DNA from 3 places in the Pantoea sp. CFCC18179 genome. Region 2 is predicted to be linked to each of the others. Evidence: predicted binding sites of a transcription regulator. Region 2 holds the regulator's gene; each other region holds the start of a gene.

Region 1 (11,013 bases), on a different contig from region 2:
TTTTCTGGCAAGCTCTCGTTTGCGCGCAACAGATCTGCAAATTGATCGCAAGAAGATCCTGCGCGATCCTTGCGCTTTACCCCATAGCCCGTATAATTCCCCACCCGGCATTATTGCGTGAAGCCTTGATGCCCGGAATCAGCGGGCTGTATCTGGGTTTCCAGGTGCCGCGACCAGCGAAGTAAATTGACTCTGGACTGTACAATTATTACAATCCCGCCTCTTTATTAAAGACACATTGAGGCGTTGGTCGATTTACTGGCCCGAAAACGCGTCACCCAGTGAAAATTTTCAAGTTTAGGTAGAAATCGCCATGAAACGCACTTTTCAACCGTCCGTACTGAAGCGCAACCGTTCACACGGTTTCCGTGCTCGTATGGCAACAAAAAATGGTCGTCAGGTTCTGGCACGTCGTCGTGCTAAAGGCCGTTCTCGTCTGACCGTTTCTAAGTAATAAAGCTAACCCTCGTGGTTAAGCTCGCATTTCCCAGGGAGTTACGTTTGTTAACTCCCACTCATTTCACTTTCGTCTTCCAGCAGCCACTCAGAGCCGGTACGCCGCAAATCACCATCCTCGGCCGCGCTAACTCGCTGGGGCATCCCCGCATCGGTCTCACCGTCGCCAAAAAACATGTGAAACGTGCTCATGAGCGCAACCGGATCAAGCGATTGACCCGCGAAAGCTTTCGTCTGCGTCAACATGAACTTCCGGCGATGGATTTTGTGATCGTGGCTAAAAAAGGGATTGCCGACCTTGATAACCGTGCGCTGACGGAAGCGTTGGAGAAATTATGGCGTCGTCACTGTCGCCTGGCTCGCGGCTCCTGATTGCCCTGATACGCGTTTATCAACGCGCCATCAGCCCACTGCTGGGACCTCATTGCCGGTTCCATCCCACCTGTTCGCAGTATGGGATTGAGGCCTTACGCCGTTTTGGCGTTGTAAAAGGCAGTTGGTTGACGATAAAACGCGTATTAAAATGCCACCCTTTGAACCCGGGTGGTGACGATCCTGTGCCGCCAAAAACCTTTGATACCAGAGAACATTAACGATGGATTCGCAACGCAATCTCTTTCTCATCGCTTTTCTGTTCGTGTCGTTTATGATCTGGCAAGCATGGCAGACGGACCACGCTCCGCAGCCACAGCAGACCCAGACCACGCAAAACACGAGTAGCGCAGCGGGTGATGCCGCCACTTCCGGCGTGCCGGCTAGCGGACAGGGTAAAACGATCACCGTTAAGACTGATGTCCTGTCACTCAACATCAATACACGCGGTGGCGATATTGAGCAGGCTGAGCTGCTGACTTACCCAGACAAACTGGGTTCAGATGCACCTTTCCAGCTGCTTGAAACCACTCCAGCTTTCGTTTACCAGGCGCAGAGCGGCTTAACCGGTCGTAACGGCCCGGATAACCCGAACAATGGCGCACGTCCGCTGTACACCACCGCACAAGACAGCTTCACCATGGCTGATGGCCAGAGCGAACTGCGTGTGCCGCTGACCTGGACCGGTGAAAATGGCGTGGTTTACACCAAAACCTTCGTCTTCAAGCGTGGCGAATATGCGGTAAACGTCGACTACAACATCAACAACACCACCCAGCAGCCGCTGGAAGTGGCGATGTTTGGTCAGTTGAAGCAGACCATCGAAGTGCCTAAGCACCGCGATACCGGCAGCAACAACTTTGCTCTGCATACTTTCCGTGGCGCAGCGTACTCGACCAGCGATGCGAAATACGAAAAATACAAATTCGATACCATCGCGGATAACGAGAACCTGAACACCACTACCGGCAACGGATGGGTGGCAATGCTGCAACAGTATTTTGCGACCGCTTGGGTGCCGCGCACTCAGGGTAACAATCAGCTGTATACCAGCAACCTCGGCAACGGCGTTGCGGCAATTGGTTATAAATCTGCCCCAGTGACCGTTGGCGCGGGCGCACAGCAAGAGCTTGGCGCAACGCTGTGGGTTGGCCCGGAAATTCAGGACAAAATGGCGGCCATCGCGCCTCACCTGGATTTGACCGTGGATTACGGTTGGTTGTGGTTCATCTCGCAGCCGCTGTTCAAACTGCTGAAATTCCTGCACAGCTTCATCGGTAACTGGGGCTTCTCCATTATCGTTATCACCTTCATCGTGCGTGGCATCATGTACCCGCTGACTAAAGCGCAGTACACCTCGATGGCGAAGATGCGTATGCTGCAGCCGAAAATTCAGGCGATGCGTGAACGTTTAGGCGATGACAAGCAGAAGCAGAGCCAGGAAATGATGGCGCTGTATAAAGCTGAGAAAGTGAACCCGCTGGGCGGCTGCTTGCCACTGGTTATCCAGATGCCAATCTTCCTCGCCTTGTACTACATGCTGTCAGGGTCGGTTGAACTACGTCATGCACCGTTTGTACTGTGGATTCACGACTTGTCTGCGCAGGATCCGTTCTACATTCTGCCGATTGTCATGGGTATCACCATGTTCTTCATTCAGAAGATGTCACCGACCACCGTGACCGATCCGATGCAGCAGAAGATCATGACTTACATGCCGGTTATCTTTACCGTGTTCTTCCTGTGGTTCCCATCAGGTCTGGTGCTGTACTACATCGTCAGCAACCTGGTTACCATTCTCCAGCAGCAGCTGATTTATCGCGGCCTGGAAAAACGTGGCTTGCATAGCCGCGACAAGAAGAAAGCGTAACGTCTGACTGCACCAGCAGCAGCGTATACTCAAGGGGCGGCATTTATGTCGCCCTGTTTTTTTGTTTTGAGAAAAGGTGAATTATGAGCCACAGCGACACCATCGTTGCCCAAGCTACGCCTCCCGGCCGAGGCGGCGTCGGCATTCTGCGTATCTCCGGCGCCAAAGCCGCTGATGTCGCGCAAGCGCTGCTGGGCAAGCTGCCGAAGCCACGCTATGCCGATTATCTGCCGTTTACCGATGCCGATGGTAGCGTGCTCGATCAGGGCATTGCGCTGTGGTTTCCAGGTCCGAACTCTTTTACCGGTGAAGATGTACTGGAGCTGCAAGGTCACGGCGGGCCGGTGATTCTCGATCTACTGCTGAAACGCATCGTCGCTCTGCCGGGTTTGCGCATCGCGCAGCCGGGTGAATTTTCTGAACGCGCCTTCCTCAACGACAAACTCGACTTGGCACAAGCCGAAGCGATTGCCGATCTGATCGATGCCAGTTCAGAACAAGCCGCACGCTCGGCGGTCAACTCGCTGCAAGGCGCATTCTCGCTGCGCATCAATGCGCTTGTGGAAGCACTTACTCACCTGCGCATCTATGTGGAAGCGGCTATCGACTTCCCGGATGAAGAGATCGATTTCCTTTCGGACGGCAAAATCGAAGCGCAGCTGAATGTTGTGATTGGCGATCTCGACGGCGTGCGCGCCGAAGCGCGTCAAGGCAGCCTGCTGCGTGAAGGCATGAAAGTGGTGATTGCTGGACGCCCGAATGCAGGTAAATCCAGCTTGTTGAATGCGTTGGCCGGTCGCGAAGCGGCGATTGTTACCGACATCGCAGGCACCACGCGTGACGTGTTGCGCGAGCATATCCACATTGACGGCATGCCGCTGCACATCATTGATACCGCCGGTTTGCGTGAAGCCAGCGATGAAGTGGAACGCATTGGTATTGAACGTGCGTGGCAGGAAATTGAGCAAGCAGATCGCGTGTTGTTCATGGTTGATGGCACCACCACCGATGCCACCGAAGCCGCCGCCATTTGGCCCGATTTCGTGGCGCGTCTGCCCGATGCGCTGCCAATTACCGTGGTACGCAACAAAGCAGATATGACGGGCGAAGTGCTGGGCCTGAGTGAAGTGAATGGCCACTCACTGATTCGCCTCTCGGCAAGAACTGGTGAAGGCGTAGATGCCCTGCGCGATCACTTGAAACAGAGCATGGGTTTCTCCGGCAATATGGAAGGTGGATTCCTCGCGCGTCGCCGCCATCTGCAAGCGTTAGAGTTAGCAGCCACTCACTTACAGCAGGGCAAACACCAACTGCTTGGCGCATGGGCCGGCGAATTACTGGCGGAAGAGCTACGTTTGGCGCAGCAGGCGCTGAGCGAAATCACCGGCGAATTCACCTCCGACGATTTGCTCGGCAGGATCTTCTCTAGTTTCTGTATTGGTAAGTAATCACCTTGCTCTTGGTCGCCATGAATGGCGACCCTACGGCGTTTTAGTGCGGTTTTCCTCGGATGCACACAATGCTCCTGTAACATGCATGTTTGTTATTTGGCTCCCCCTGCGCTTTGCAGTATAACGATCGGTGCCCGGCTAAAAGCGCATCGGTGTCCGGGTACATTTTTATTCATGCCAAACATTCGGCGCGCATTTGCCGCCTGAACAGGAGAGAAACATGAGTACAACGCTCGACAGCGTGGCGCTGAACGCGCTGTTCAATGAAGCCCGCACCCACAGCTATTGGCAGGACAAACCGGTTTCGCAGGATGTGTTGAAGCAGCTCTACAATCTGACCGCGCTGGGCCCAACCTCGGCTAACTGCTCGCCGGGGCGTTTCGTGTTTGTCACGTCAAAAGAAGGCAAAGAGAAGCTCAAGCCCGCGCTCTCTTCTGGCAATGTCGATAAAACCATGGCTGCACCGGTTACGGTGATCGTGGCGTGGGATCCTGAATTCTACGAAGCGCTGCCGAAGCTGTTCCCGCACGGCGATGCGCGTAGCTGGTTCACCAGCAGCCCGGATCTGGCCAAAGAAACCGCCTTCCGCAATAGCAGCTTACAAGCAGGTTACTTGATCCTGGCGGCGCGTTCGTTGGGATTGGATGCTGGCCCGATGTCCGGTTTTGATCCATCGAAAGTGAATGAAGCGTTCTTCAGCGAGAACAAATGGCAGGTTAACTTATTGATCAATCTCGGTTATGGCGAAGCCAGCAAACTGCATGCGCGTTTGCCGCGTCTGGGCTTTGATGAAGCCAGCACCTTTGCTTGATTGATTAAAAACAGGCGTCGGACTCACGCGCGACGCCTGTTTTTACGCGGTTATCCCAGCGAATGAAAACCGCTGTTGAAGTAGATCATCGGCTCTGCCGCTTCACCTGGCAGAGCAATACCGACAATGCGCGCCAGCAGCACGCTGTGCGTGTTCCACTCCACTACTTTCTCCAGCTGGCAATCGAAGCTCACCAGCGCATCAGCCAACACCGGCGCGCCGGTATTTAGCGTCTGCCATGTGCCGGTTTGAAAACGCTCGTCGCGGCGAGAGGATTGGCTGAACTGCGCGCATAAATCGCTGTGCTGTTCGCGCAGCACGTTGACGGCAAACTGCCCGGCGGCAACAAAAGCATCGTGACTGGAGGCGCTGCGATTGACGCACACCAGCAAACTTGGCGGTTCGGCCGCCAGCGAACTGACTGAAGTGGCAATTAGCCCCAGTTTTTCGCCCTGAAATTCGGTAGTAACCAGAGAAACGCCCGCGGTTAAGCGGCGCATGCCGTGACGAAACTCATCAAGCGAGATCGATTCCTGGCGAGAAATAGCAGTATCCGACATAAGAAAACTCCGACGTGCCTGATGTTACGATGCGCACGATTGGCAGATGAATGAATAGTTAGCGCACTTCGATGTGCCTTTTTACTGCCCAAATCCTACACCACATCACACAGTTAGGCACTCAATCCAACGTTAAACTGCAAAAGCGTTCTAAGCAAAGCCGCGAACTGGGATTGTCAATTCGCCTCGTCCTTATCTGAATTTCGGTTATTCCATCTTAAGCCGGATGCAAACCCATGAGAAAATTCTTACAATAGCAATTGATGATTATTCGACCATTTTCACGGAGCGACAGATGGCTAGTCATTTTGTTCGTTGGATAGGTAATCCGACCTTCTCATCCGAGAATCTACGCATCCCGCAGGATGTGATTCTGAGTGCCGATCGCTTTCCCGACAAGCGTCGCGGACGCTTTCTGGCGGCCCGCGAATTGCTGGCGCAACTGATGCTGCGCGTCTATGGCATTCGCGAACTTCCCGCGCTGGTGACCACCAGCAGCGGGCGACCTTGTTTTGCCGATCCTAATCTGCCAGATTTCAGTATTTCCTATGCGGGAAATACCATTGGCGTTTTGCTGGCTGAAGAAGGCGGACGCGCGGGATTGGATATGGAGATCGTGCGCGCGCACAGCCGTCAAACGCAGGATATGCTGACGCAAGATCTCTCTTCCGGCGAGAAAGCGTGGATCAACGCGCAGCAAGATTTTATGGAGGCGCTGACGCAAATCTGGACGCTACGCCAAAGCATTCTCAAACTCACCGGTGAAAACGACAGCGGCATTGGTTCATTGCGCTTGCATCCGGCGGCCGGACGACTGCGTTCCAGTGTGTTTCCGGATATTCAGGCGGTGTGCGACGCTGAGCCAACCTTGGTGTGGTCTTGCGCGTTATCGCCAGGCACCGAGCGTTTACGTTTGTGGGAGATTGATGGCGCGCAACAGTGGCAAGCGCTGCGCGATATTGAGATGAGTAAACCGAATATTGGGCCGCGAACCTTGCGCCTGACCAGTTTGGTCGCGCCTCAGGAAATCGGACATCCATAATAAAACAGGCCGCAATCGCGGCCTGTTTTATTTAGTGTGCATCGATAAAAACGATTTTCAGCACAAACAACAGCGCCACTACCACCACGCACGGGCTGATTTCACGCCAACGGCCGGTTCCCAACTTCATCACGCAGTACGAAATAAAGCCCAGTGCGATACCTTCGGTGATCGAGAAGCTAAATGGCATCATCGCCGCGGTGACAAACGCCGGAACCGCTTCGGTGAGGTCGTCCCATTGCACGCGTGACAGCGATGCCGTCATCAGCACGCCGACATAAATCAGAGCACCCGCCGCCGCATACGACGGCACCATCGCTGCCAACGGTGACAGGAACATCACCAGCAGGAACAGAACGCCGGTAATCACTGCCATCAAACCGGTGCGGCCACCAATCGAAACGCCTGACGAGCTTTCAATGTAGGCGGTGACGGAAGACGTGCCGATCAGCGAGCCGGTAACTGAGCTGATACTGTCGACGTACAGTGCCTGCTTCATGCGCGGGAATGTGCCTTTCTCGTCGGTTAATCCGGCTTTATCGGTCACACCAATCAGCGTGCCGGACGAATCGAATAAGTTGACCAGCATAAAGGAGAAGATCACACCGGCCATGCCGATGTTAAACGCGCCTTTGATATCCACTTGGCCGACAACGGAAGTGATTGCAGGCGGCGCCGCGAACACGCCGCTGAATTTCACGTCGCCGATAATCAGCCCCAACACGGTGGTGACCACAATCGACACCAGCACCGCCGCGTGAATGTTGCGCGAAGCCAGAATAGCGATGATGAAGAAGCCGAGCGCACCCAATAACACGCTGTGCGAGGTCAGATTGCCCACAGCCACGATGGTATCGGGATTCGGTACGATGATGCCGGCGTTTTTCAGCCCCATCATGGCAATGAACAGGCCGATACCGGCAGTGATGCCAACGCGCAGACTGAGCGGGATATTGGCAATCATCCAGTAGCGCACGCGCAACAGCGTGAGGATCAGCAAACCTAAAGCGCCCCAGAAGATCGCGCCCATGCCGATCTGCCACGAATAGCCCATCGCGCCAACCACCACAAATGCGAAGAAGGCGTTCAAGCCCATCGCCGGTGCCAGCGCCACCGGCAGATTCGCCACTAGCCCCATCAAGATGCTGCCGAACGCGGCAATCAAACAGGTGGTGACAAACACCGCTTGGGTATCCATGCCCGCCACGCCGAGAATTTGCGGGTTAACGAAGACGATGTAGACCATCGTCAGGAAAGTGGTGCAACCAGCAATCACTTCGGTGCGCACCGTGGTTCCGTGTTCTTGCAACTTGAAAACGCGCTGCAATAGGCCCTGATTATTCATTTCGCTGTTCCGATATAAAAATTTATCGCCGCGTATCCTATAGGCTTTAGCTGCGCAAAACACTGATTTTTGGCAACCGATTGCCCGGGGTCGCTTTCTGCGCTCAGTGCGCTAGAGTGTCAGCTTATTGTTTAACAAAAGGATGATGTGCGATGTCGGTTGAATGTATTTTTTTTGATTGCGATGGCACGCTGGTCGACAGCGAAGTGATCTGTACGCAATCCTACGTCAACACCTTTGCCCGCTACGGTATTGAACTCTCTTTGCAGCAGATGTTTGAAAAGTACAAAGGGGTGAAGCTTTACGACATCGTGCGTGACGTACTGGCTGAGCATCAGCTTGAGTTGCCACTGGAAGAAGTAGAAACCGCCTACCGCGCAGAAGTGGCGCGTCTGTTTGATCTCGATTTGCAGCCGATTGCCGGTGCCAAAGCGTTGGTTGAGAGTGTTAAAGCGCCGATGTGCGTGGTGTCTAACGGCACGGTAAAGAAGATGCAGCATTCGCTGGGATTAACCGGCATGTTGCCGTATCTCGACGGGAAGTTGTATAGCGGTTATGACATCAACCATTGGAAGCCGGATCCTGAGTTGATGTATCACGCAGCCGAGCAGATGCAGGTGCCGATTGAGAAGTGCATTTTGGTGGATGATTCCGAAGCGGGTGCGCGAGCGGGGATTGCGGCAGGGATTCCCGTGTTTTACTACTGCGCTGATGCGCATAATCCCGAGTTAGATCATCCGTTGGTGACGCGTTTTGAGGATATGGCGCAGTTGCCGGAGTTATGGCGGGCGCGCGGCTGGGATTTGGTTAAGTAGTAAGGTGCGCGCTGTCCCTCATCCCAACCTTCTCCCGCACGCGGGAGAAGGGGCCGATCCAGCTCGGACGTAACAACATCAATTAACCAATCGCACCCAGCGAATCTTCGTTGCTCTGCTTCTTCGGCAGCAGGAACAGCGTCGCAACGATATCCAGCAGGTAAATCAGCGCCAGCAGCGTGATCGCTGCGGTGAACGAAATGTTGGTCGCCAGCAATCCAATCACTAACGGGCCAAATCCGCCCACGCCGCGCCCTAAGTTGAACAACACGTTCTGTGCCGTGGCGCGTGCTTGTGGCGGGAAGGTGTCAGAAATCAGCGCGCCGTAGCCGCCAATCATGCCATTGACGAACATGCCCATGATCGCGCCGGTGAACAGCATCACGGTAGGATCGCGCAGCTGTGCATACACCACCACCATCGCCACCGCGCCAAACTGATACAGCAGGAAGATTTTCCAGCGCGCGAAGCGATCGGCCAACACGCCAAACAGCCAGATGCCGAATGTCATGCCGACCACCGTTACCGCGGTCCACAAGCCTGATTTAGTCAGACTGAAGCCGAAGTTGGATGACAGATAGCTCGGCATCCAAATCATCAAACCGTAGTAACCGAAGTTCTGCACCGAGCAAAGAATCAAAATGCCCAGGCTGGCTTTGCTGGTGGCGCGATCGGCAAACAGCATTTTCAGGCGTGCGGTGAAGGAGAGATGCGGGGTTTTATCAACGTGGCGGGTAAACTCTTCCGGCTCACCCATGCTGCGACGAATCACAAATGACACCAGCGCGGGCAGCAAACCAACCAGGAACATGCCGCGCCAGCCAATCACGCTGAGCAGCGGTGGGGTGATAAAGGCCGCCAGCAGCACACCTAACTGCCAGCCGATCCCCACCCACGCCGAGGCGCGGTTACGCTTCTCTTTCGGCCAGGCTTCGGCGATCAGCGCCATGCCAATGCCGAACTCGCCGCCTAAACCTACGCCCGCCAGCGTGCGATACGCCAACAGATCCCAATAACCTTGCGCCACCGCGCACAAACCGGTGAACACCGAGAACATCAAAATGGTGACGGTCAGAATGCGGATGCGGCCATAGCGATCGCTGAGGTGACCAAATACGATGCCGCCAATCACCGCGCCGATCAGCGTCCAGGTGACCAATGAACCGGCTTGAGAAGGATCGAGCGCTAAGGAGACGCTGATCGCCGGCAGCATAAAGCCGAGAATCAGCAGATCAAATCCGTCCATCGCGTAGCCGCTGATGGCAGCAACCATGGCTTTCGCGGGCGTTATGGCTTGTTTTTTGGGTATTGGGGAAGACATGTAACAGCACCTGGCAGAAAAAAGTGTGCCAAGTATAAAGAGAGGGTCGCGCGGAGAACAGGCAGAATTTGAACAGACTGCCTGTTAACCTCAGCGGCAACAGGCAGTCAAAGCGTCAATCAAGAGGGTTTATTGCTACCGTCGTCGCCCGACAACAGTTCATCCAACTTGTCGCCGCCCACATGACGGAAATCCTGACCTTTTACGAAATAGAAGATAATTTCGCAGATGTTCTGGCAGCGATCGCCGATACGCTCAATGGCGCGTGCGCAGAACAGCGCAGTCAACACGCTTGGAATGGTGCGCGGATCTTCCATCATATAGGTCATCAACTGACGCACGATGCCTTCGTACTCTTTATCTACCTTCTTGTCTTCACGGTAGATTTTGATGGCTTCGTTAAGATCCATGCGCGCAAACGCATCCAGCACGTCATGCAGCATTTGTACGGTGTGATGACCCAGCGCTTCAAGGCTTACCAGCAGCGGCAAATGCTGTTGGCTGAACTTCTCCAGTGCGGTGCGGCTGATTTTCTCGGCCACGTCACCAATACGTTCCAGCTCAGAGATGGTCTTGATGATCGCCATCACCAGGCGCAAGTCGCTAGCGGTTGGCTGGCGCTTGGCGATAATGCGCACGCAGGCTTCATCAATCTCCACTTCCATCATGTTGACCTTCTGATCGCCATCAATGACGTGACGCGCCAGTTCACCATCCTGATTGTGCATCGCAGTGATGGCGTCCATCAGCTGCTTCTCAACCATGCCGCCCATGATCATCACTTGGGTGCGAATGTGCTCCAGCTCCGCATTAAACTGACCGGAGATGTGTTTGTTCAGATTTAAATTATCCATGTGCGTCTCCTGAATCAGCCGTAACGACCGGTGATGTAATCTTCGGTCTGCTTCTGTGCGGGCTTAGTGAACAACGTATCGGTATCGCTGAACTCAATCAGTTCGCCCAGATACAT
Region 2 (11,013 bases):
ACATCTGCACGACTATCTGTTTGCCGCCAGTATTCCGCTGGTGCTGGCTAGCGCTTTTTATCTGATCTTTTCGCTGTTTGCCTGGCCTTACCTGCGTAAACCCTTACTCATCGTACTGGTGTTAATCAGCGCTGCTGCCAACTATTTCATGCACAGTTTCGGCACGGTAATTGACACCAACATGATTCAAAACGTGTTTGAATCTGACCCGCAAGAAGCCAGCGCATTAATCAGTAGTCGCTACGTGATGTGGATGCTGCTGATGGGGATTTTGCCGGTGGTGCTGCTGTGTCTGGTGCGGATTCGTAGCGGCCAACGTTGGTGGTGGAACATCCTGGAACGTCTGGCGGGCGCATTGGGCGCAGTGATGTTAATCCTGTTGATGGCGGTGCTGTTTTATAAGGATTACGCCTCATTAATTCGCAACAACAAGGGATTAGTGAAGATGATCACTCCGGCCAACGTGGTGAGCGGAACCGGACGTTACGTCGATCTGCGTTATCTGCAAGGGAGCCAGGAGTTAGTCAAAATCGGCGAGGATGCGCATAAAGGTCCGCTAATTAGCGCGGAAAATAAGAAAACGCTGGTGATATTAGTGGTGGGTGAAACGGCACGCGCCGAGAATTTCTCGCTCGGTGGTTATGGACGAGAAACCAACCCGCAATTGAAAAAGCAGCAGGTTATCTATTATCCCAACGCGACATCTTGCGGTACCGAAACCGCCATTTCCGTGCCGTGTATGTTCTCGAATATGCCGCGTGTGAATTATGACGCCAGTTTGGCGCGCCATCAGGAAGGTTTGCTTGATGTTCTGGCGCACGCGGGCGTCAGCGTGTTGTGGCGCGAAAACGATGGCGGCTGTAAAGGTGCTTGTAGTCGAGTGCCGCACACTGATATGACGCAGTGGCAACTGTCGCAATATTGCCATGACGGATTTTGCCAGGATGATGTGTTGCTGCATCGCCTTGATAATTATATTGATAGTTTGCACAACGATGGCGTGATTGTATTGCATCAGATGGGCAGTCACGGTCCAGCTTATTATCAACGTTATCCGGCACAGTTCCGCCGCTTCACCCCAACCTGCGATAGCAACCAAATCCAGGATTGCGATCATCAGGCACTGGTGAACACCTACGACAATTCATTGCTGTATAGCGACGACATGATCAGCCGCACCATTGATAAGCTGAAAACTTTAAGCGATCGCTTCTATGTGGCGCTGGTTTATCTTTCCGATCATGGCGAATCGCTGGGTGAAAGTGGCATGTACTTGCATGGCGCGCCGTACTTATTCGCCCCTTCACAGCAAACCCATATTCCATTGCTGTTATGGATGTCGCCAGGCTATGCCGCCGCTTACCACCTCGATGAAAATTGTTTGCGTCAGCAAGCGCCCACGGAAAAAGTGTCGCAAGACCATCTTTTTCATACACTTTTGGGTATGTTTAATATCCAAACAAAAGAATACCAGCCGCGACTGGACATGATCAGATCGTGCCAAACTGTGTCTTAAGGGTTGCACTAGACTGACCGGTCTAATAATCTGCCCCGCATGAACAAGACTCAACAACGCAACGATACCCGTGAACATCTGCTCGCTACCGGCGAGCAGGTTTGCCTGCAACGCGGTTTCACCGGTATGGGCCTCAGCGAAATGCTCACGCTGGCGGAAGTGCCGAAAGGTTCGTTTTATCACTACTTCCGCTCGAAAGAAGCGTTCGGCGTGGCGTTGCTGGAGCGCTATTTTGTTAACTTCTTACAGCAAGTTGAGCAGCAATTAAATGCGCCAGATTGGGTGCCGCGCGAGCGTTTTTTGCAGCATTTTCGCTACGCGGAAACCTTGTTTATCGAGCAAGGCCACATCGTCGGATGTCTTGGCGTTAAGTTGTCGGCAGAAGTGTGCGATCTCTCTGAACCGATGCGCGATGCGTTACAGCGTGGCGCGAGCGCCGTCATTGCCGCTTATGCGCGCTGTTTAACAGAAGTGGCAGCCGAACAACCGCTGCCATTCGCACAATCGCCCGAACAATTAGCGCAACGTTGTTACCTGTTGTGGTTGGGCGCGAGTTTACAAAGCAAAATTTCACGAGAATCAGGCCCGATTAGCCTGGCGCTCGAAACCATCGAGCAGTGGCTAAACGGCCACTGATTTATTTAAAACCGCAGTTTCTAGACGACCGGTCTACTTACAGGAGTCATTATGGCGAGTAAACAGCTGTTCTCCCCACTTAAAGTGGGCGCGATTACCGTACCCAATCGCATCTTTATGGCACCACTGACGCGTCTGCGTAGTATCGAACCGGGCGATATCCCTACGCCGCTGATGGCAGAATATTACCAGCAGCGCGCCAGCGCCGGTTTAATCATCACTGAAGCGACGCAAATCTCTTTCCAGGCGAAAGGCTATGCCGGTGCGCCGGGTCTGCATACTCAGCAGCAAATTGCCGCGTGGAAAGTGATTAACGAAGGCATTCATGCCGCGCACGGTCACAGCGCAGTGCAACTGTGGCACACCGGACGTATTTCTCACAACAGCGTCCAGCCGGAAGGCAAAGCGCCGGTTGCGCCAACTGCACTGGCCGCCGGTACGCGTACTTCCCTGCGTGCCGCTGATGGCAGCGTATATCGTGAAGATACCTCTGTTCCGCGTGAACTGAGCGTGGCGGAAATTCAGCAAATCGTTAAAGATTTTGGTCAGGCGGCGGCAAATGCGCGTGAAGCTGATTTCGATCTGCTGGAACTGCACTCGGCGCACGGCTACCTGATGCATCAGTTCCTGGCGCCGGACTCGAACCAGCGTAGCGATGAATACGGCGGCTCGATTGAGAAACGTGGCCGTTTCGCGCTGGAGGTGGTTGATGCTGCTATTGCTAATTGGTCAGCCGATCGTATTGGTATCCGCGTGTCGCCAATCGGCGCTTTCCAGAACCTGGAAAATGGTCCGGATGAGGAAGAAGCGGCGCTGTGGTACATCAGTGAACTGGGCAAACGTGGTCTGGCGTATCTGCACATGTCCGAGCCAGATTGGGCTGGCGGCCAACCTTATAGCGATGACTTCCGTAAGAAAGTTCGTGCCGCCTTCCCTGGTGTGATTATTGGCGCCGGTGCTTACACCGTTGAGAAAGCTGATGATCTGATCGCGCGTGGCTTGATCGATGCCGTGGCCTTTGGTCGCGACTTCATCGCCAACCCGGATTTGGTGGCGCGTTTGCAGCAAGATGCACCACTCAACCCGCAGCGCCCGGAAAGCTTCTATGGCGGTGGCGCGGAAGGTTATACCGATTATCCAGCACTGTAAGATTTTCGCTGCCGCAGCGGCTGTGCGGCAGCGTTGTTTCATCAGAGAATTAACTCGCTATACTTAGCTGTTTGTCACTTCCTGATGACGTTTGAAAAAAGAGGATGTTATGCGTTTACTTCACACCATGTTACGCGTTGGCGATTTGCAACGTTCCATCGATTTTTACACCCGCGTGCTGGGCATGCGCGTGCTGCGTCAGAGCGAAAACACCGAATACAAATATACCCTGGCTTTTGTTGGTTACACCGAAGAGAGCGAAGGTGCGGTGATTGAGTTGACCTACAACTGGGGCGTGGATAAATACGATCTCGGCAACGCTTACGGCCATATCGCATTAGGCGTGGATAACGTCGCGGAAACCTGCGATCGCATTCGCAGCGCGGGTGGCAACGTCACTCGTGAAGCGGGCCCGGTCAAAGGCGGCTCGACGATTATTGCGTTTGTTGAAGATCCCGATGGCTACAAAATCGAGCTGATCGAAAACAAACACGCCGGTCACGGCCTCGGCAACTAATGCCGCTTGTCAGCCTGCTAATTTGCAGGCTGATTCCCCTCTCCTGCTGCACCCTCCTGCAATTTTTGCCATAATGCGCGCTGCCCTATTTATTGCCATGAGATCCTGATGTCTGAATCGAACGCTTTAAACGCTCTCAACCAACGCTTCCGCGGTTTTTATCCTGTCGTGATTGATGTCGAAACAGCCGGCTTTAACGCGCAAACCGATGCGTTGCTGGAAATTGCTGCCACCACACTGAAAATGGATGAAGAAGGTTGGTTACACCGTGATGAAACGCTGCATTTCCACGTAGAACCGTTTGAAGGGGCCATTCTTAATCCCGCGGCACTGGCGTTTACCGGTATCGATCCGACCAATCCGTTGCGCGGCGCGGTGAGTGAATACGAAGCGCTGCATGCGATTTTCAAAATGGTGCGCAAAGGCACCAAAGATAGCGGCTGCAATCGCGCCATCATCGTGGCGCACAACGCGACTTTCGATCTTAACTTCGTGATGGCCGCCGCCGAGCGTGCCAGCCTGAAGCGCAATCCGTTTCATCCCTTTGCCACCTTCGATACTGCGGCATTAAGCGGTTTGGTGCTGGGGCAAACGGTGTTAGCTAAAGCCTGTAAAGCGGCGGGAATGGAGTTTGATAGCACGCAGGCGCATTCAGCGTTATATGACACCGAGCAAACGGCCACGCTGTTTTGTGAGTTGGTGAATCGCTGGAAACGCCTTGGCGGCTGGCCATTGGCAATCGGTGAAGAGTCAACAGACGATGCATCCGTCGAAGAGTAGATAAAGAAAAGGCCGACATTTGTCGGCCTTCTGCATTATTCCGCTTCTTTATACTTCTCAGCGGTTTCTTTCAGTAACGGCTGAAGTTCGCCGCGCTGGAACATCTCAACGATGATGTCGCAGCCGCCGACCAGTTCACCATCTACCCACAGTTGCGGGAAAGTCGGCCAGTTGGCGTATTTTGGCATTTCAGCGCGGATGTCCGGGTTCTGCAAAATGTCTACGTAGGCGAAGCGCTCGCCACAGGCTGAAAGCGCCTGCACCGCTTGCGCTGAGAAGCCGCAGCTTGGCAGTTTTGGCGAGCCTTTCATGTATAACAGAATCGGGTTTTCTGCGATCTGGCGCTGAATTTTTTCAACAGTACTCATTATTGCCTTCCTTAATCCTTCACTTCGTGTTTGTTTATTGTAGCGATTTAGCCCGCGTACTGAAAACGGGATTTTGCATTTGCATCATGCTAATCGCCATGTTTGTTAAATCAACATCTGACAAATAACATTTTCGTATCATTAATAAGCATTAATAAATTAATAATTAGCAATAGTTTCGCTGGGTTAAGCAGCTGAAATAGCTCATTTTTGCTACAGAATCAATCTGGTAACATATTAATAGAAAAAGGCCTTACCTTTTGGAAAAAAAGTGGATTAGAATTGCCTCGGCGCTGGTCGTTTGATCAGATTTCTCTCACTTTGCCGCAGTCTGTTTCCAATCAGCCTGCTTAACCTGTAACCGGATTATGCGTCTACTAATTACGCTTTTCATACTGGCTTTTGCCCAACTGTTTTTTAATGTGGCCGCGGCTTCTCCGCATGCGCCCGTTAATGCCAGTTCGCCAAAAGCGGAGAAAAAGAGCGCACGTGAAGACGAGCGCCGCAAGCGACGCCCGGTGAAAACCACCACCAAAAAATCGCGCCTGACGTCAGTCCAAAAATTCAAACTCAAAAAACAGACCAAGACCGAAACTGCGCTGCACCATACCACCAGCAAAAAATCCCAGCTTAAACTCACCGGTAAAAAATACGGGCACCAACGCCTGGCGAAAAAATCCTCCGAGATTGAAGTCGATGACGAAGCGCTAGCGCTGACCGGCATCAAAATGAGCAAAGCGCACCGCCAGCGCTATCAAAAAGCGCGTGAAACGGCGATGACCAAATTAATGGGTCAGCTCGGCAAGCCTTATCAATGGGGGGGCACGTCGCCACATACCGGTTTCGATTGCAGCGGCCTGGTGTGGTACGCTTATAAAGATCTGGTGAAATTCAAATTCCCGCGCACCGCCAATGAAATGTATCACTTGCGCGATGCGGCACCGATTAAGCGTGAAATGCTGGAGAAAGGCGATCTGGTGTTCTTCCGCATCAATAACCGCGGAACTGCCGATCATGTTGGCGTTTACCTGGGTAATGGCAAATTTATTCAGTCACCGCGTACCGGCAAAGATATTCAGATTAGCGCATTGGGCGAAGATTACTGGCAGAAACACTACGTGGGTGCGCGCCGCATGATGACACCTAAAACCATTCGCTAGCGGTTGCGCAACACAGATAAAAAAGCCGGATGCTGTTATCAGCTCCGGCTTTTTTATTAATGCATAATAGCGGTAAAACTGAATGCGATAATCATTAACAGCGCGCCAACAGTGGTCATTAGCGCTAATTTCAAATCAGTACTCATCACAGCTCCTTAGTCACACATTCTTTAGGGTTATGACGATTTTGGCATAGCAACCGGCAAAAATCTCGTGTTATCGGCCCGGGCTTGCTAGAATCGCCGCCTTTCGTTGCGCAACCGATTAAGCACGTGCTGGAATATGTGCGCAATGACGTGATTTTGCCTGCTGAAAAACCCCATTTAGCCCGCTGTTTTGGGCCGTAAAAGCATTAGCAGACGCAAACGTTTAACAATATACTTATCAGTAAGTTGCGATAAGCCCAGGAGTACCTTTTTCATGGCAACAATTAAAGATGTCGCGAAACGCGCCGGTGTCTCAACCACCACGGTTTCGCATGTCATCAACAAAACGCGTTTCGTTGCGGAAGAGACGCGTAACGCCGTATGGGAAGCGATCAAAGAATTACACTACTCGCCGAGTGCTGTGGCGCGTAGCCTAAAGGTTAATCACACCAAAACATTGGGTTTGCTGGCGACGTCCAGTGAAGCGCCCTACTTCGCCGAAATTATTGAAGCGGTAGAGCATCACTGCTTTGAGCGCGGATATACGCTGATTCTCGGCAATGCGCACAACGATTTGCAGAAGCAGCGAGCTTATCTGTCGATGATGGCGCAGAAGCGCGTCGATGGCTTGCTGGTGATGTGTTCCGAATATCCAGACGATTTGCTGCAAATGCTGGAAGAGAACCGCAACATCCCGATGGTGGTGATGGATTGGGGCGCTTCGCGTGGTGATTTTACCGATACCGTGCAGGACAACGCTTTCCAGGGCGGCTACCTTGCTGGTCGCTATCTGATCGAGCGCGGACATCGTGACATTGGCGCGATTCCCGGTCAGATGGAACGTAATACCGGCGGCGGTCGTCATGCCGGTTTCCTGCAAGCGATGAGCGAAGCGGGCATTACGGTGCGTCCGGAATGGATCGTTCAGGGCGACTTTGAGCCGGAATCGGGCTATCAGGCGATGCAGCAAATCCTTAATCAGAAACAGCGTCCAACTGCGGTATTCTGCGGCGGCGACATCATGGCGATGGGCGCGATTTGTGCTGCTGATGAGATGGGATTACGCGTGCCACAAGATATTTCAGTGATTGGCTACGATAACGTGCGCAACGCGCGTTACTTCACGCCAGCGCTGACCACGGTGCATCAGCCAAAAGCCGAATTAGGTGAAAAAGCGCTGGAAATGCTGTTGGATCGCATCACCAGCAAGCGTGAAGATCCGCAAACCATTGAGGTTCAACCGACGCTGATTGAGCGCCGTTCGGTGGCGTACGGCCCGTTCCGCGACTATCGCCGTTAAATCGAGGTTTCGCTGAGCCATTCGTGGTTCAGCGTTTCGGCATCGCCAAGATAAGCCAATAACCAATCCAGCGCTGGCGACGCACGCTGTTCTGACCAACTGACGCAGCAGGGGCTATCGGGAAACGTCTGCGGCAATGTCAGTTCCACTAGCGCGTGGCGATTCAGCAACGGACGCGCTAAATGTCCCGGCACCATGCCAACGCACAATCCCGCCTGCAAACAATCCAAGCCGGTTTCCCATTCCGGCACAACCAAACGTCGCTGGTTGTCCAGTGTCCACGTCATGCGGCGCGGCAATGCGCGCGAGGTATCTTCCAGCACCAGCGAAGGCCAGGCGCGCAGCGTTTCATCATTTAATTCAGCTGCATTGACCAACGGATGCTCAGGACTGACGACGCAGCGCCAGTTAAGTGCGCCCATATCCTGGAAAGCGAAGCGCCCACCGACTGGAATCGCCTGGGTTGCGCCAATCGCCACCTCCACCCGCCCATCCGCCAATGCATCCCACACGCCGTTGAACACTTCGTAGCTGATGATCAACTCCATATCGGGGAAATGGCGATAGAAATCTTTCACCAGTTGGCGCGTACGTTGGGGTTTCACGATGCAATCCACGGCAATGCTGAGTTCACCACGCCAGCCGTTTGCCAGTTGCTGACATTGCCTGCGCGTTGCGAGCATTTTTTTGATAACAGAACGACCTTCACGGACAAAATGTTCACCGGCGGGCGTCATCACCACTTCACGATGATGTCTTTCAAACAGCGGTACCGCCAGCCAACTCTCCAACTGGCGTACGGTGTAGCTGACGGCAGAAGGCACGCGATGCAATTCTTGCGCCGCCGCACTAAAGCTTCCAGTGCGCGCCACCGCATCCACCACTTCCAACGCATATTCAGACCACATATTCTTGCCTTCAAAAAATTTAACAGCACCTCGCAAATATTAGCGTTTCACAAAATAGGTTGCACCCTTTTACACTCCCCGCCGTTCAACCTGCCTAATTAGAGAAGCATCATGTTGTCGTCCAGAGCTTTTATGCCTTACCTCGCCGTGCTCAGCATGCTCGGATTTCTTGCCACCGATATGTATTTGCCGGCTTTTGGCGATATGCAGCGTGATTTTGCCAGCGCGCCCGGCACCATTAGCGCGAGCCTAAGCTTGTTTCTTGGCGGCTTTGCTTGTGCTCAAGTTTTTTGGGGACCACTGTCGGATCGTTATGGACGCAAACCTATTTTGCTGGCTGGCTTAGCCATTTTTGCCCTTGGCTGCCTGGGCATGCTGTGGGTGACCGATGTCTACATGATGCTTGCGTTGCGGTTTGTGCAAGCAATTGGTGTGTGTGCTGCGGCGGTGAGTTGGCAAGCGCTGGTGGTTGATCGCTATCCAAAAGCGCAGGCGAATAAAGTTTTTGCCACCATTATGCCGCTGGTGGCGCTTTCACCCGCGTTAGCGCCATTGCTAGGTGCGTGGCTGATTGGCCATTTCCACTGGCGCAGCATTTTTATCACCCTGACGTTAATTGCTATCGTGTTGCTGATTGGCACGCTGCGCTTACCCGCCGTAAAGCGAGCCAGTGCTGACAGAGGCAAACAGCCAAGTTGGTTAAGCTTGCTGAACACCCGCGTTTATAGCGGCAACGTGTTAATCTATTCCGCATGTTCAGCCAGCTTTTTTGCCTGGTTAACCGGTTCGCCGTTTATCCTCGCCGCCGCAGGCTTAACGCCGGCAGATATTGGTCTGAGTTATATTCCGCAGACCATTGCGTTTCTGATTGGTGGATTTGGCTGCCGCGCGCTGCTTAATCGTTATCAGGGCGCGCAATTATTGCCTTGGTTGCTGCTGCTGTACAGCTTGAGCATTCTAAGTCTGTTTGTGGTGGCGTTAATGCCGTCAACTTCGCTGTTTGTACTGCTAATGCCGTTCTGCGGCATGGCGCTGGCGAATGGTGCAATCTACCCCATCGTGGTTGCCAGCGCGCTTGCGCCTTTCCCACACGCTACCGGCAAAGCCGCCGGTTTGCAGAATCTGTTCCAGTTAGGCTTGTGTTTCGCCGCCAGTTTGTTGGTTTCAACCGGACTGGAACGCGCGCTCTACAACACCACTTTAGTGATGGTCGCCACCGTGGTATTGGCATGGGCTGGCTTTGTTTGCCAACGCGGCTTAAGCGCACAAAGTGATAATGCCCTCACTTCCCGTCCCTGCGAAGATAATCAGTAAGGCAACGATTATCGTTAGCAACCTAACGATAACCCGTTGAATATTGACCCACGTGAGCATATACTCGGTGGGTCAGTAATTCTGCTACAAATCAATAATATAAATGTAACACCTTTGCGACCCTGTCGCGGGATGGCGTCTGCACGATAACCAGTGCGATGACCCACTTTGCTGCTCAAATACATACCTCTGTAAATCGTCGGATTTCTGGCGCACGGATTTTCCGTGAGTTCTCTCACAGGTCTTGGGAAATTGGCTATTCTTTTTCTCAGGTTCAGATCGGAAGGTGATGGAGAAGCTATGAGTTCATCTGTTATAGAAGAAGTGAGCCTTGAAGAAAACCACTGGTTTCGGATCGTCAACGAACTGCTAGAGCGCGCTGATATTGCAGTTAATGGCACTCGTCCATGGGATATTCAGGTAAAGCATCCAGACTTTTTTAAACGCGTTCTGGAAGAAGGATCACTGGGTTTAGGTGAAAGTTACATGGATGGTTGGTGGGAGTGCGAACAGCTCGACATGTTCTTCCATCGCGTTTTAAAACACCATCTGGATAAACAATTACCCCGTCATTTCAAAGATACGTTGCGCATTGCCGCCGCACGCTTGACTAATTTGCAGTCGAAAAAGCGCGCATGGATTGTTGGCAAAGAGCATTACGATCTGGGAAATGATCTATTCTCGCTGATGCTTGATCCCTATATGCAATATTCCTGCGGCTATTGGAAAGATGCCGACACGCTGGAAGGTGCGCAACAGGCCAAGCTGGATATGATTTGCCGTAAACTGCAATTAGAACCGGGCATGACGCTGTTGGATATCGGTTGCGGTTGGGGCGGTCTGGCGGAATATGCCGCGCGTCATTATGGCGTGCAAGTGCATGGCGTAACCATTTCAGCCGAACAGCAAAAATTAGCGCAACAACGCTGTGAAGGATTGGACGTCACGATATTGCTGCAAGATTATCGCGATCTTAATCAGCAATATGATCGCATCGTTTCCGTCGGCATGTTTGAACACGTCGGGCCGAAAAACTATGCCACTTATTTTGATGTTGCTGATCGCAATCTCAAACCAGACGGCATATTTTTACTGCACACCATCGGCGCGCTCACGACAGATATGAATGTCGATCCGTGGATCGATAAATATATATTCCCCAACGGTTGTCTGCCATCCGTGCGACAAATTGCCGATGCCAGCGAACACCATTTTGTTA
Region 3 (11,013 bases), on a different contig from region 2:
AGCTTCTGCACATTAATGGTGTCACGACGCGCGAAGATGCTGAGACGCACGCTGTTGCCGATCACCAGGAACACCGCCACCACCATCAGTAAGCCAATCATTGAGGCAATTTGTCCGACTAATCCGGTCAACGCCGCTAAGCGCGCAAACCAGCTGTCATCCATACGCACTTCATCCACGCCCTGCACTTTCGCCACGCGATCGCGCAGATTGGCCATGGTGTCTGAATTCTGGAAATTGAGTTTTGGCGTGATGATGGCAACTGCCGGCAGCGGATTCTGTTCCAGCATATCCATCGAACCACCAAAACCGGACCAGTTGCGGAACTCATTCAACGCTTCTTCACGCGTCAGATAATTGACGTTATCCACACCGTCGAGCTGCTTAAGCTGCGAAGTAACGTTTTCCGCCGCCGTATCATCCAGCGATTTATCGAGATAAACCGTGAGCTGTGGCGCGGGATACCACTGCGTTGCCGCCTGGCTGACGTTTTTCCATACCATGTAGCACACGCTAGGCAACGTCAGGGAAATGGCGATCACCATCACCGTCAGCAGTGTCGCTAACGGCTGACGCCACATGTCCGACAACGTGCCGCGCAGCGCATAGCGCCACTGCTCCTGCCAACCGCCTTTCAGCGCTTTGGTTTTGGAAGGCTGTTTCGCTTTCGGCGCAGGTGCGCGCTTGTTGCGTTTATTGACCATCGTGGCCTCCGTGCAGACGTCCCTGATTGAGCGTCATCACGCGGTAATTTCGGCGTGCAATCAGCCCGACATCGTGCGTTGCCATCAACACCGTGACGCCAACGCGGTTGAACTCTTCAAATAAGCGCAGAATATCTTCTGACAGCGCGTTATCGAGGTTGCCGGTTGGTTCATCCGCCAGCAGCACCGCCGGTTTGTTCACCACCGCGCGAGCAATGCCCACACGCTGCTGTTCACCGCCTGAGAGCTGAATCGGATAGCTTTTCGCTTTGTCGAGCAAACCCACTTTATCCAGCGCTGCCGATACGCGACGGCGAATATCTTCGCCGCTGGCACCAGAAATAATCAGCGGAATCGCCACGTTGTCGTAGACCGAACGATCCATCAACAAATGGTGATCCTGGAAAATCATGCCGATCTGACGTCGCAGGAAAGGCACTTCACTGTGACGCAGACGCGAAATATCGTGACCGCTAAACCAGATCTGCCCGGCACTCGGGCGCTCAATGCCACAAATCAGCTTCAGTAAGGTACTTTTCCCCGCACCGGAATGGCCGGTCAGGAACGCCATTTCGCCGGGACGCAGATGGAAATCCACCCCCTGCAGCGCCTGACGTCCTCCCAGGTAAGCTTTACTGACCTCTTCAAAGCGAATCATCCCAATCATTCCTCTCGGGCAAACAGTGCCTCAATAAAGTCTGCGGCCTTAAATGGCCGTAAATCCTCGATGCCTTCCCCAACACCGATATAACGAATCGGAATGCCGAACTGATCGGCAACCGAGAAGATCACACCGCCTTTGGCAGTACCGTCTAATTTGGTCAGAGTGATGCCGGTTAAGCCCACCGCTTCATGGAACAGTTTGGCCTGGCTGACGGCGTTTTGCCCGGTGCTGGCGTCGAGCGTCAACATCACTTCATGCGGCGCGTCTTCATCCAGCTTCTTCATCACACGGGTAATTTTCTTCAGTTCTTCCATCAGGTGCGCTTTGTTCTGCAAGCGACCGGCGGTATCAGCAATCAGCACATCGACATGGCGCGATTTGGCGGCTTGAATGGCGTCAAAAATCACCGAAGCCGAATCCGCGCCGGTATGCTGCGCTACCACCGGGATGTTATTGCGTTGGCCCCAAACCTGAAGCTGCTCAACCGCAGCGGCACGGAAGGTATCGCCCGCCGCCAGCATCACCGATTTGCCTTCGGCTTGATATTGGCGCGCCAGCTTACCGATGGTGGTGGTTTTACCCACGCCGTTGACGCCGACCATCAGAATCACGAACGGCGTTTTGCCGCCGACGTCGAGTGGCGCATCCACTTTATCCAAAATACCGGCCATTTCGGCTTTCAGCAGGCCGTACAGCGCTTCGGCATCACGTAACTGTTTGCGATTGGCTTGCTGCGTCAAATTGGTGATGATGCGGCGCGTGGTTTCCACGCCAACGTCGGCAATCAGCAGTTGTTCTTCCAGCTCTTCAAACAGCTCGTCATCAATTTTCTTGCCGCGGAACAGGCTGATAAAGCCCGAACCGAGGTTTTCACGCGTTTTAACCAGGCTGCGTTTCAGACGGGCAAAGAAGCCCTCTTTGGTAGGACGCTCTTGCTCCTGCGCGATAATCGGCGCAGCAGCCAGCGGCAGATCGCTGACGGTATCCGAAGGCTTTTGCTCCAGCTCCGCATCTTCCGCATAGGTTTCTGCTAACGCCAGCGCTTCCAGTTCTTCGTCGCTTAATGGCGCTTCTTCTTCCAGCTCAAGCTCAGCTTCCGCAACAATCTCTGGTTCAGCTGCGGCAATCACGATGTCTTCGCGCTGCGGCTGTTCTTCGATTGGCGCAACGTCCGGTTGTTCAATCTCTTCCGGCAGCACGTCTTCTTCGCTGGCAACCGGTTCTTCAATCACTTCCGGTTCCGGCTGCTGATGTTCTGCAACCTGTTCGGTAACCGCAACGTTTTCAATCGCCTGCGCTTCGGCGCGATCTAACGCGCTCTCTTCAACGGCCGGCTCTGCAACCACCTCGGCAGTTTGCTGCTGTTCTTCAGCAGGCTGTTGCGTCTCTTCTTCTTTGCCAAAGCCTAACCAGGAAAAAAAGCCGCGTTTTTTCTCTTTTGCCATTGTGTGACCCTACTCCTCGATGGCTTATTCCCGGTAGCACGCTGTTCCCAGGGGATAAAATATTCACTTTTTAGCGGGTGAGCGGCGTAAAAATCAGGTAATTACGCGCGCTATACCAACTCAGTAGTCTAACACTTTCCAGCCAGCGCACCACAGCACCCTTTTTTAACGTTTCTTCTGCCTGCAACGCCCGTTAAACTACGCAACAAATTATGACGAGTTGTGAGTGAAATGAGTAAATCCCCCCGCAACAGCGGCGCCGCAGGCCAGATCCGCATCATTGGTGGCCAATGGCGCGGACGTAAATTAACGGTGCCGGATAGCGCTGGCCTGCGTCCCACCACCGATCGCGTACGTGAAACCCTGTTTAACTGGCTGGCGCCGGATATTCAGGAAGCGCGCTGCCTCGATTGTTTCGCCGGTAGCGGCGCGTTAGGACTGGAAGCGTTGTCGCGTTATGCCGCGTCCGCCACGCTGCTGGAGATGGAGCGGGCCGTGGCGCAGCAACTGTCGCAAAACGTACAAACGCTGCGCGCGACGCAAGCCAAGGTGGTGCAAACCAACACGCTGCAATGGCTCAGTCAGGCGGGCGAACCCTTTGATGTGGTGTTTGTTGATCCGCCGTTCCGCAAAGGGTTGTTACAGGAAACGCTGGCGCTGCTGGAGCAAAATGGCTGGTTGGCCGATAACGCGCTGATTTATGTCGAGAGCGAAGTCGAGAACGGTACGCCAGGCGCGCCTGCCAACTGGGATCTCTATCGCGAGAAAATTGCTGGGCAAGTAGCGTATCGCTTATATCAACGTCAACAGGAGAGAGACGATGTGGCTTAACTTAGGACGTTTGCTGATGATTTGCGTGTGGGCATTTTTGTTGCTCAATCTGGTCCATCCGTTCCCCACGCCGCTGCGCTATTTTGTGCACGTTGCACTGTTCTTCATGGTGATTATGCACGGTTTGCAGCTGGTGCTGCTGCGCGCCACCCAGCCGAAAGAAGCGCCGAAATTAAGCGGCGTAACCCAGGCGAAGATTTTCTTCTTTGGCGTGTTTGAACTGCTGGCGTGGCAGAAGAAGCATTACCCGAAAATGTAGTTTCAAAACCAGGTCGCCATGAATGGCGACCCTACGGCGCTGGGGTAAAGCTCACAAAGCGCGTGCCCTGCATCTTCAATTCCCCTTTCGTACCTTTATCGATCTTGTCGTAATCACTGGCGTTAATCGTCGCTTTAATATCTGAAGCGCCATTCAACGGATGGAACCAGGCTTCGTACTTCATATCTTCTGCCACAATCTCTTCGCGCTGACGTGAGCGACGATTCGGCGACGGGAATTCGCGTTTGGTTTTCACTTCGACGGTTAAAGAACGGATCGGAGAAGCATCGTTGACCGCCGATTCGCGGCGCTGCTTAATAAACTGTCGGGTCGCCAAAACGGCAATAATCGCCAGGACGATGAGAAAGATTAGCGGTGGTTTGCTCATGATTTGTCTCGTGCTTTGCGTGAATGTCGGGTCAGGTCAAGACGACAAAGCATACAACCAGAGTCGGCTGATTGTCACATTCGCGGCCGGTAACTTACACTGAGAATGTGATTTTGGGAAAATTCATCAAATCTGGCGAACATGCCAGAAAAGGGAGAAAAAATGCTTTGGTCTTTCCTTGCGGTACTTTTTTCCGGTTGGCTCTACGTCGATGCTTCCTACCGCGGCCCGCAGTGGCAGCGCTGGTTGTTTAAACCTGTCACCTTACTCTTGTTGGTTGCCTGGGCGTGGCAAGCCCCAACGCTTAACACCACCGATTACCTGATTCTGGCGGGCCTCATCGCGACCTTGGTAGGCGATGCGCTGATGTTGTTACCGCGTCAGCAAATGCTCTACGCATTAGGCGCATTCTTCCTGTCGCATCTGCTGTACACCATCAGCTTTGCGGCGCATATGACCATGAGTTTCTTCTGGCCGATTCCTCTGACCTTCCTGATTATCGGCGTGATCGTCATCGGGATTCTGTGGAGCAAGCTGGAGGATCTGCGTTGGCCGATCTGCACCTTGATTGGCATGACTTTGGTGATGAACTGGATGGCTACGGAGAATTACTTCTTCCGCCCAACCGATTACAGCTTCTCGCTGCTGGTTGGCGCCGCTTTGCTGCTGTTAGCCAACATTGTCTGGTTTATTTCACATTATCGTCGCCGTTTCAGCGCCGATAGCGCCATTGTTGCCGCGTGTTACTTCGCCGGTCACTTCATGATCGTGCGTTCGTTGTGGCTCTACTAATCACGACAGCTTGACTCTGGAGTCGACTCCAGAGTGTAGGATAAGGACGCGGGCATTTGCCCGCCCCTGATTCCGGAGGTTGTATGCATCAACACACTCACGCATGCCGCTGTGGCAAATCCCACAGCCAGCCTAAGCCGCTGTGCTCAATCAGCAGCATCAAACCCACTTCCTTGAAGATTTCCGCCGTTCAGCCGGTTACGCCCAACAGTGATTGCGGCTGTTGCGCAGACGAATCACCCGGCGGCGAAAGCGACGCCGAAAGTGACAGGCCCGCGTTAACATCCCATCAATTCCGCTGGCAAATTGCTGGCATGGATTGCCCGAGCTGCGCACGAAAAATCGAAACCGCCGTGCAGCGTGTACCGCAGGTCCAACAAGCACGCGTTATTTTTGCCAGTGAAAAACTGCTGGTCGATGCCGACCAGGATATCCGCGTCACCATTGAACAAGTGGTGAAAGATGCCGGATTCACACTTACCTCTAACGATCCGCAATCCCCCACCCAACCCGTAAGCCGCTGGCAGGAAAATGCCGGTTTGTTGCTGCTGGCCGTTTTGATGCTCGCCAGTTGGCTACTGAGCCAGGTTGCGCCGGTTTGGGGCGATCGTCTGTTTATCGCCACCACCTTGGTTGGTCTCGCACCTATCGCCCGCAGCGCGTGGAAGCTGCTGCGTAACGGTTCGCCGTTCAGCATTGAGATGTTAATGACGATTGCCGCCGCCGGTGCGCTGGTGATTGGCGCGCATGCCGAAGCCGCGATGGTGCTGCTACTGTTTCAACTGGGCGAACGTCTAGAAGCTTACGCGGCAGCACGCGCACGCAAAGGCGTTACCGCGCTGATGGCGCTGCGCCCGGATACCGCCACGCGTATTCGTGGGAATGTGCGCGAACAGGTTGCACTGGATGCGCTGCGTCCCGGCGATGTGATTGAAGTAGCCGCAGGCGGACGTCTTCCGGCAGATGGCGAATTAATGCAAGCCGCCGCCAGCTTTGATGAAAGCGCGCTGACCGGCGAATCGCTGCCGGTGGCGCGTGAACCAGGTGAGCAAATCATGGCGGGCGCCACCAGCCTCGATCGTCTGGTGCAGCTCAAAGTGATTTCCCAACCCGGCCAAAGTGCGATTGATCGCATCCTGCAACTGATTGAAGAAGCCGAAAGCCACCGCGCGCCAGTCGAGCGTTTTATCGATCGCTTCAGCCGCCTGTATACCCCAGCGATTATGCTGCTGGCGCTGCTGGTGATGGTACTGCCGCCGCTGCTGGGTTTGGGTGAATGGCAACCGTGGATCTATAAAGGATTGACGCTGCTGCTAATTGGATGCCCGTGTGCGTTGGTGATCTCCACACCCGCGGCGATCACCTCCGGATTGGCCGCCGCCGCACGCCAAGGCGCGCTGATCAAAGGCGGCGCGGCGCTGGAGCGCTTGAGCCGCGTCAACATGATGGCGTTTGATAAAACCGGCACGCTGACAGCTGGCAAGCCGCAAATCAGTCTGATTCACGCATTCAACGCGATGGATGAAAACAGTGTGCTGCGCATCGCGGCGGCGGTTGAACAAGGTTCTACCCATCCACTGGCGCAGGCGATTGTTCGTGAGGCCGAACGTCGCACGCTGGACATACCTGCCGCATCGCATCAGCAAACGCTGATCGGCAGCGGTATTCGCGCACAAATCGGCGACGTGACTTATCAATTACTGACGCCGCGCGAAGCCAAAAACCTCGACCTAGCCCAACAACAGCAGATTGCGAATTGGGAAGCGCAAGGCCAAACCGTGGTGCTGCTGTTGCAAGATGGCGTGGTGCTCGGCGCGCTGGCATTGCAGGATCAGCTGCGTGCCGAAGCGGCAAGTGCGCTGGCGGAACTGCGCGCATTGGGCGTGAACAGCGTGATGCTTACCGGCGATAACGCGCGCACCGCAGCCAACATTGCCGCTCAGTTGCAGATTGATTATCGCGCTGGCCTGTTACCCGCCGATAAAGTCGAAGCGGTGAAAAGCTTAGGCGCGCAACAATCACTGGCGATGGTGGGCGATGGCATCAACGATGCACCGGCCATGAAAGCGGCGACGATTGGTATTGCGATGGGCAGTGGCACGGACGTGGCACTGGAAGCCGCCGATGTGGCATTAACGCAAAATCAGCTGGCGATTCTGCCACGCACGCTGCGATTGGCACGGCGCACGCGCGCCATTATTCGTCAGAACATTGCGTTGGCATTGGGATTGAAGGCAATTTTCCTGGTCACCACGCTGCTCGGCTTCACCGGATTGTGGTTAGCGGTGCTCGCCGATTCCGGCGCCACCGCCTTGGTCACGGCGAATGCGCTGCGACTGCTGCGCCAGCGTTAAGCGCCTTTTTGAATCAGGAACTGGTACGGCAAGGTTTCAGTTTGCTGTGCCAGCAACTGATGTTCCATAAAGCGGCAAAAACCGGGAATATCGCGCGTTGTCGCCGGATCATCGGCGATGATCAGCAAGGTCTCACCGGTTTGCATGCCGCGCACCGCTTTACGCACCATCATCACCGGCTCTGGGCAACGCAGGCCCAGCGCATCCAGTTGATGGTCAAACGCAGAAAAGGGATCGCTCATAATTCTCTGTCTGTTATTGGTGATGGGCGCACATTCTAGCGCGCTTATTAGCCAACGCAAGGCGATAACGATTGCGTTAAAATTAACCATTGCATAATTTGCGCAACGCGCTAAGATGCCGCCCGATTTTTTATTTATCGCTGTGTTATTCAGCAGCAATGGGTTCCCTCACCCCACTTTTCAAAAAGGTTAGAGATGATCAACTTTTCCGCACGTCAGCGCATGCACGCGCTGTTTTGGCTATCGCTTTTCCACCTGCTGGTGATCACTTCCAGTAACTATCTGGTACAGCTACCGGTTTCGATCTTCGGTTTCCACACCACGTGGGGCGCGTTTAGTTTCCCGTTTATCTTCCTTGCTACCGATCTTACCGTGCGCATCTTTGGCGCGCCGCTGGCTCGTCGCATCATTCTTGCCGTGATGATTCCGGCGCTGGTGATCTCCTACATTGTTTCATGCGTGTTTTACCAAGGCGCGTGGCAAGGTTGGGCTTCGCTGGAAGAGGTGAACCTGTTTGTTGCACGTATCGCCTGCGCCAGCTTTATGGCTTATGCGTTAGGGCAGATTCTCGATGTGCATGTTTTTAACCGTTTGCGCCTTTTACCGCAGTGGTGGATTGCCCCGGCGACCGCGATGTTCCTCGGCAATATCAGCGATACGTTGGCCTTCTTTTTCATCGCCTTCTACAAAAGCACCGATCCGTTTATGGCGGCGCATTGGGTCGAAATCGCCTTAGTGGATTACAGCTTCAAAGTGCTGATCTGCATGATTTTCTTCCTGCCCGCTTACGGCGTATTGCTCAATGCCATGCTGAAGCGTTTAGCCGAGCGTTCTGCGCAGCGGCAGATCAATTTCGGCTAATTGCACGTATACCTTACGTTATATCACGCTAAGATTTCCTGACACTCCGGCGGTTGCTTTTGACCGCCGATTCCGTTTTGATAACGCCTGACTGGAATCATGTAAAAGGGATAAGAATGCGTAACGTAGTGAAATATGTGGGTATTGGCCTGTTAGTCATCGGCCTGGCGGCATGTGACCAGAAGAAAGATGATGCAGCGGCGGACAGCAATGGCGCGAGCGCCAGCCAGTCTGCTCAGACGGTTAACCTGATGGATGGCAAGCTGAGCTTCTCACTGCCAGCGGGCATGTCTGATAAGAGCGGCAAACTTGGTTCTGAATCGACCAACATGCACGTTTATGCCGATGAAACCGGGCAGCGCGCGATTATTGTGATTGCGGGCGATCCAACCAACGAAGGGCTGGATGCGTTAGCACAGCGTCTGGAACAGCAGCAACGCAGCCGCGATCCACAGTTGCAAGTGGTGGCGAACAAAGCGGTAACGTTGAAAGATCAGCAAGCGCAGCAGTTGGATACCGTGATTTCGGCCAACAATCAGACTTCATGGTCTTCGGTGATTTTGGCAAAAGTGGACGGCAAATTGTTGACCCTACAAATCACCTTGCCAGCCGATAATCAACAGCAAGCGCAAAGCGATGCAGACAGCATCGTGAAAAGCATCACGCTGAAATAAGCCCTAAAAACTGCGCGTTAAACGGTCGCCATGAATGGCGACCCTACCAAGGCTCAGTACGGTTTTCGTAGGGTCGCCATTCATGGCGACCTGGATTTCAAAACCGGTTTTACAACCTCACTGGCGAAATGTGCCAGATCTCATCCGCGTATTCCTGAATGGTGCGGTCCGCCGAGAAATACCCCATATTGGCGATATTCAACGCTGCGCTGCGCTGCCACTTCTCCGGCTGCAGATACAACTTATCCACCTTGTCTTGCGTATCGACATAACTGCGATAATCCGCCAACAGCTGATAGTGATCGCCGAAATTCACCAGCGCATCAAACAGATTGCGATAGCGTCCCGGTTCTTGTGGACTGAACACGCCGCTGGCGATTTGCGTCAACGCCTGATGCAGTTCCGCATCCTCTTCGTAATATTTACGCGGGTTGTAGCCCTCTTTGCGCAACTTCTCGACCTGCGGCGTGGTGTTGCCGAAGATAAAGATGTTCTCCTTGCCAACATGCTCCAGCATCTCGACGTTAGCACCATCCAGCGTGCCGATAGTTAACGCGCCGTTCAGCGCGAACTTCATGTTACTGGTGCCCGACGCTTCCGTTCCCGCGGTAGAAATCTGCTCCGAGAGATCCGCCGCCGGGATAATGATCTGCGCCAGGCTCACGCCATAGTTCGGGATGAACACCACCTTCAGCTTGTTCTTCACCTGCGGATCGTTGTTGATCACATTGGCGACATCGTTGATCAAGTGGATGATGTGCTTCGCCACGTAATAGGCCGAGGCCGCCTTGCCAGCGAAGATATTGACGCGCGGCACCCATTCCGCCGTGGGATCGGCTTTGATGCGGTTGTAACGCGTGATCACGTGTAACACATTGAGCAGCTGGCGCTTATATTCGTGGATGCGTTTGATTTGCACATCGAACAGTGCATGCGGATCAAGCACGATATCCATGTTCTTGGCTACCCAATCGGCCAGACGTTTTTTGTTGGCAAACTTGGCATCGGCGATCTGCTCGATAAACGCCGGATAATCGATTTGTGTGGTCAGTTCATTAAGCTGGCCGAGATCGGTACGCCAATTGCGGCCAATCGCTTCATCCAACACTTCCGACAGCGCCGGGTTCGCCAGTGCCAGCCAGCGGCGTGGCGTAACGCCATTGGTTTTATTGCAGAAGCGGCCAGGGAACAAACGTGCAAAATCAGCGAACAGCGATTGCACCATCAAATTGGAGTGCAATTCAGACACGCCATTCACTTTGTGGCTCACCACCACCGCCAGCCACGCCATGCGAATGCGGCGGCCATCGTTTTCATCGATGATCGAGATACGCGACATCAACTCCCAATCATCCGGATAATAGTCCTGGATGGTTTTCAGGAAGTAGTCATTGATTTCAAAGATGATGCTGAGATGACGCGGCAGGATTTTGCCGATCATATCCACCGGCCAGGTTTCCAGCGCTTCAGTCATCAAGGTGTGGTTGGTGTAGGAGAACACCTGGCAAGTCACTTCAAACGCATCGTCCCAGCTAAACTTCTGCTCATCAATCAGAATGCGCATCAGCTCGGGAATCGCCAGCACCGGATGGGTGTCGTTGAGGTGAATGGCGATTTTATCCGCCAGATTGTCCCAGGTTTCGTGCATCTGCCAGTGGCGGTTGAGAATGTCCTGCACCGTCGAGGAGACGAGGAAATACTCCTGACGCAAGCGCAGCTCGCGCCCCGAATAGGTTGAATCATCCGGATAGAGCACGCGCGAGACGTTTTCCGAATGGTTTTTATCTTCTACCGCAGCG

Evidence for each region. The regulator PurR, encoded in region 2, represses purine synthesis genes. The targets are predictions, from matches to a motif close to CANGCAAACGTTTGCNTG.
Region 1: the regulator PurR is predicted to act here: its motif matches at 7,977-7,994, upstream of ACPUC7_RS15410 (NCS2 family permease).
Region 3: the regulator PurR is predicted to act here: its motif matches at 7,740-7,757, upstream of tusA (sulfurtransferase TusA).

What each region holds. Positions count from the first base shown of each region.
Region 1 is NZ_JBNBPM010000007.1:229,076-240,088, forward strand. It holds gene ACPUC7_RS15365 (hypothetical protein) at 1-121, shown strand, start outside; gene rpmH (50S ribosomal protein L34) at 314-454, shown strand; gene rnpA (ribonuclease P protein component) at 469-828, shown strand; gene yidD (membrane protein insertion efficiency factor YidD) at 792-1,049, shown strand; gene yidC (membrane protein insertase YidC) at 1,052-2,698, shown strand; gene mnmE (tRNA uridine-5-carboxymethylaminomethyl(34) synthesis GTPase MnmE) at 2,782-4,146, shown strand; gene ACPUC7_RS15395 (malonic semialdehyde reductase) at 4,370-4,960, shown strand; gene ACPUC7_RS15400 (flavin reductase family protein) at 5,011-5,520, opposite strand; gene ACPUC7_RS15405 (4'-phosphopantetheinyl transferase family protein) at 5,816-6,562, shown strand; gene ACPUC7_RS15410 (NCS2 family permease) at 6,594-7,907, opposite strand; gene yieH (6-phosphogluconate phosphatase) at 8,060-8,722, shown strand; gene ACPUC7_RS15420 (MFS transporter) at 8,805-10,043, opposite strand; gene phoU (phosphate signaling complex protein PhoU) at 10,163-10,897, opposite strand; gene pstB (phosphate ABC transporter ATP-binding protein PstB) at 10,912-11,013, opposite strand, start outside.
Region 2 is NZ_JBNBPM010000006.1:94,049-105,061, reverse strand. It holds gene eptA (phosphoethanolamine transferase EptA) at 1-1,516, shown strand, start outside; gene ACPUC7_RS13430 (TetR/AcrR family transcriptional regulator) at 1,556-2,152, shown strand; gene ACPUC7_RS13425 (alkene reductase) at 2,204-3,301, shown strand; gene gloA (lactoylglutathione lyase) at 3,411-3,818, shown strand; gene rnt (ribonuclease T) at 3,927-4,598, shown strand; gene ACPUC7_RS13410 (Grx4 family monothiol glutaredoxin) at 4,634-4,969, opposite strand; gene ACPUC7_RS13405 (C40 family peptidase) at 5,335-6,126, shown strand; gene cydH (cytochrome bd-I oxidase subunit CydH) at 6,183-6,272, opposite strand; gene purR (HTH-type transcriptional repressor PurR) at 6,547-7,572, shown strand; gene punR (DNA-binding transcriptional activator PunR) at 7,569-8,480, opposite strand; gene punC (purine nucleoside transporter PunC) at 8,592-9,794, shown strand; gene cfa (cyclopropane fatty acyl phospholipid synthase) at 10,095-11,013, shown strand, end outside.
Region 3 is NZ_JBNBPM010000004.1:36,046-47,058, reverse strand. It holds gene ftsX (permease-like cell division protein FtsX) at 1-704, opposite strand, end outside; gene ftsE (cell division ATP-binding protein FtsE) at 694-1,362, opposite strand; gene ftsY (signal recognition particle-docking protein FtsY) at 1,368-2,813, opposite strand; gene rsmD (16S rRNA (guanine(966)-N(2))-methyltransferase) at 3,045-3,644, shown strand; gene ACPUC7_RS09750 (DUF1145 family protein) at 3,634-3,903, shown strand; gene ACPUC7_RS09745 (DUF2500 domain-containing protein) at 3,935-4,291, opposite strand; gene ACPUC7_RS09740 (lysoplasmalogenase) at 4,454-5,083, shown strand; gene ACPUC7_RS09735 (zinc/cadmium/mercury/lead-transporting ATPase) at 5,167-7,437, shown strand; gene tusA (sulfurtransferase TusA) at 7,434-7,679, opposite strand; gene ACPUC7_RS09725 (7-cyano-7-deazaguanine/7-aminomethyl-7-deazaguanine transporter) at 7,875-8,540, shown strand; gene ACPUC7_RS09720 (DcrB family lipoprotein) at 8,657-9,214, shown strand; gene glgP (glycogen phosphorylase) at 9,324-11,013, opposite strand, start outside.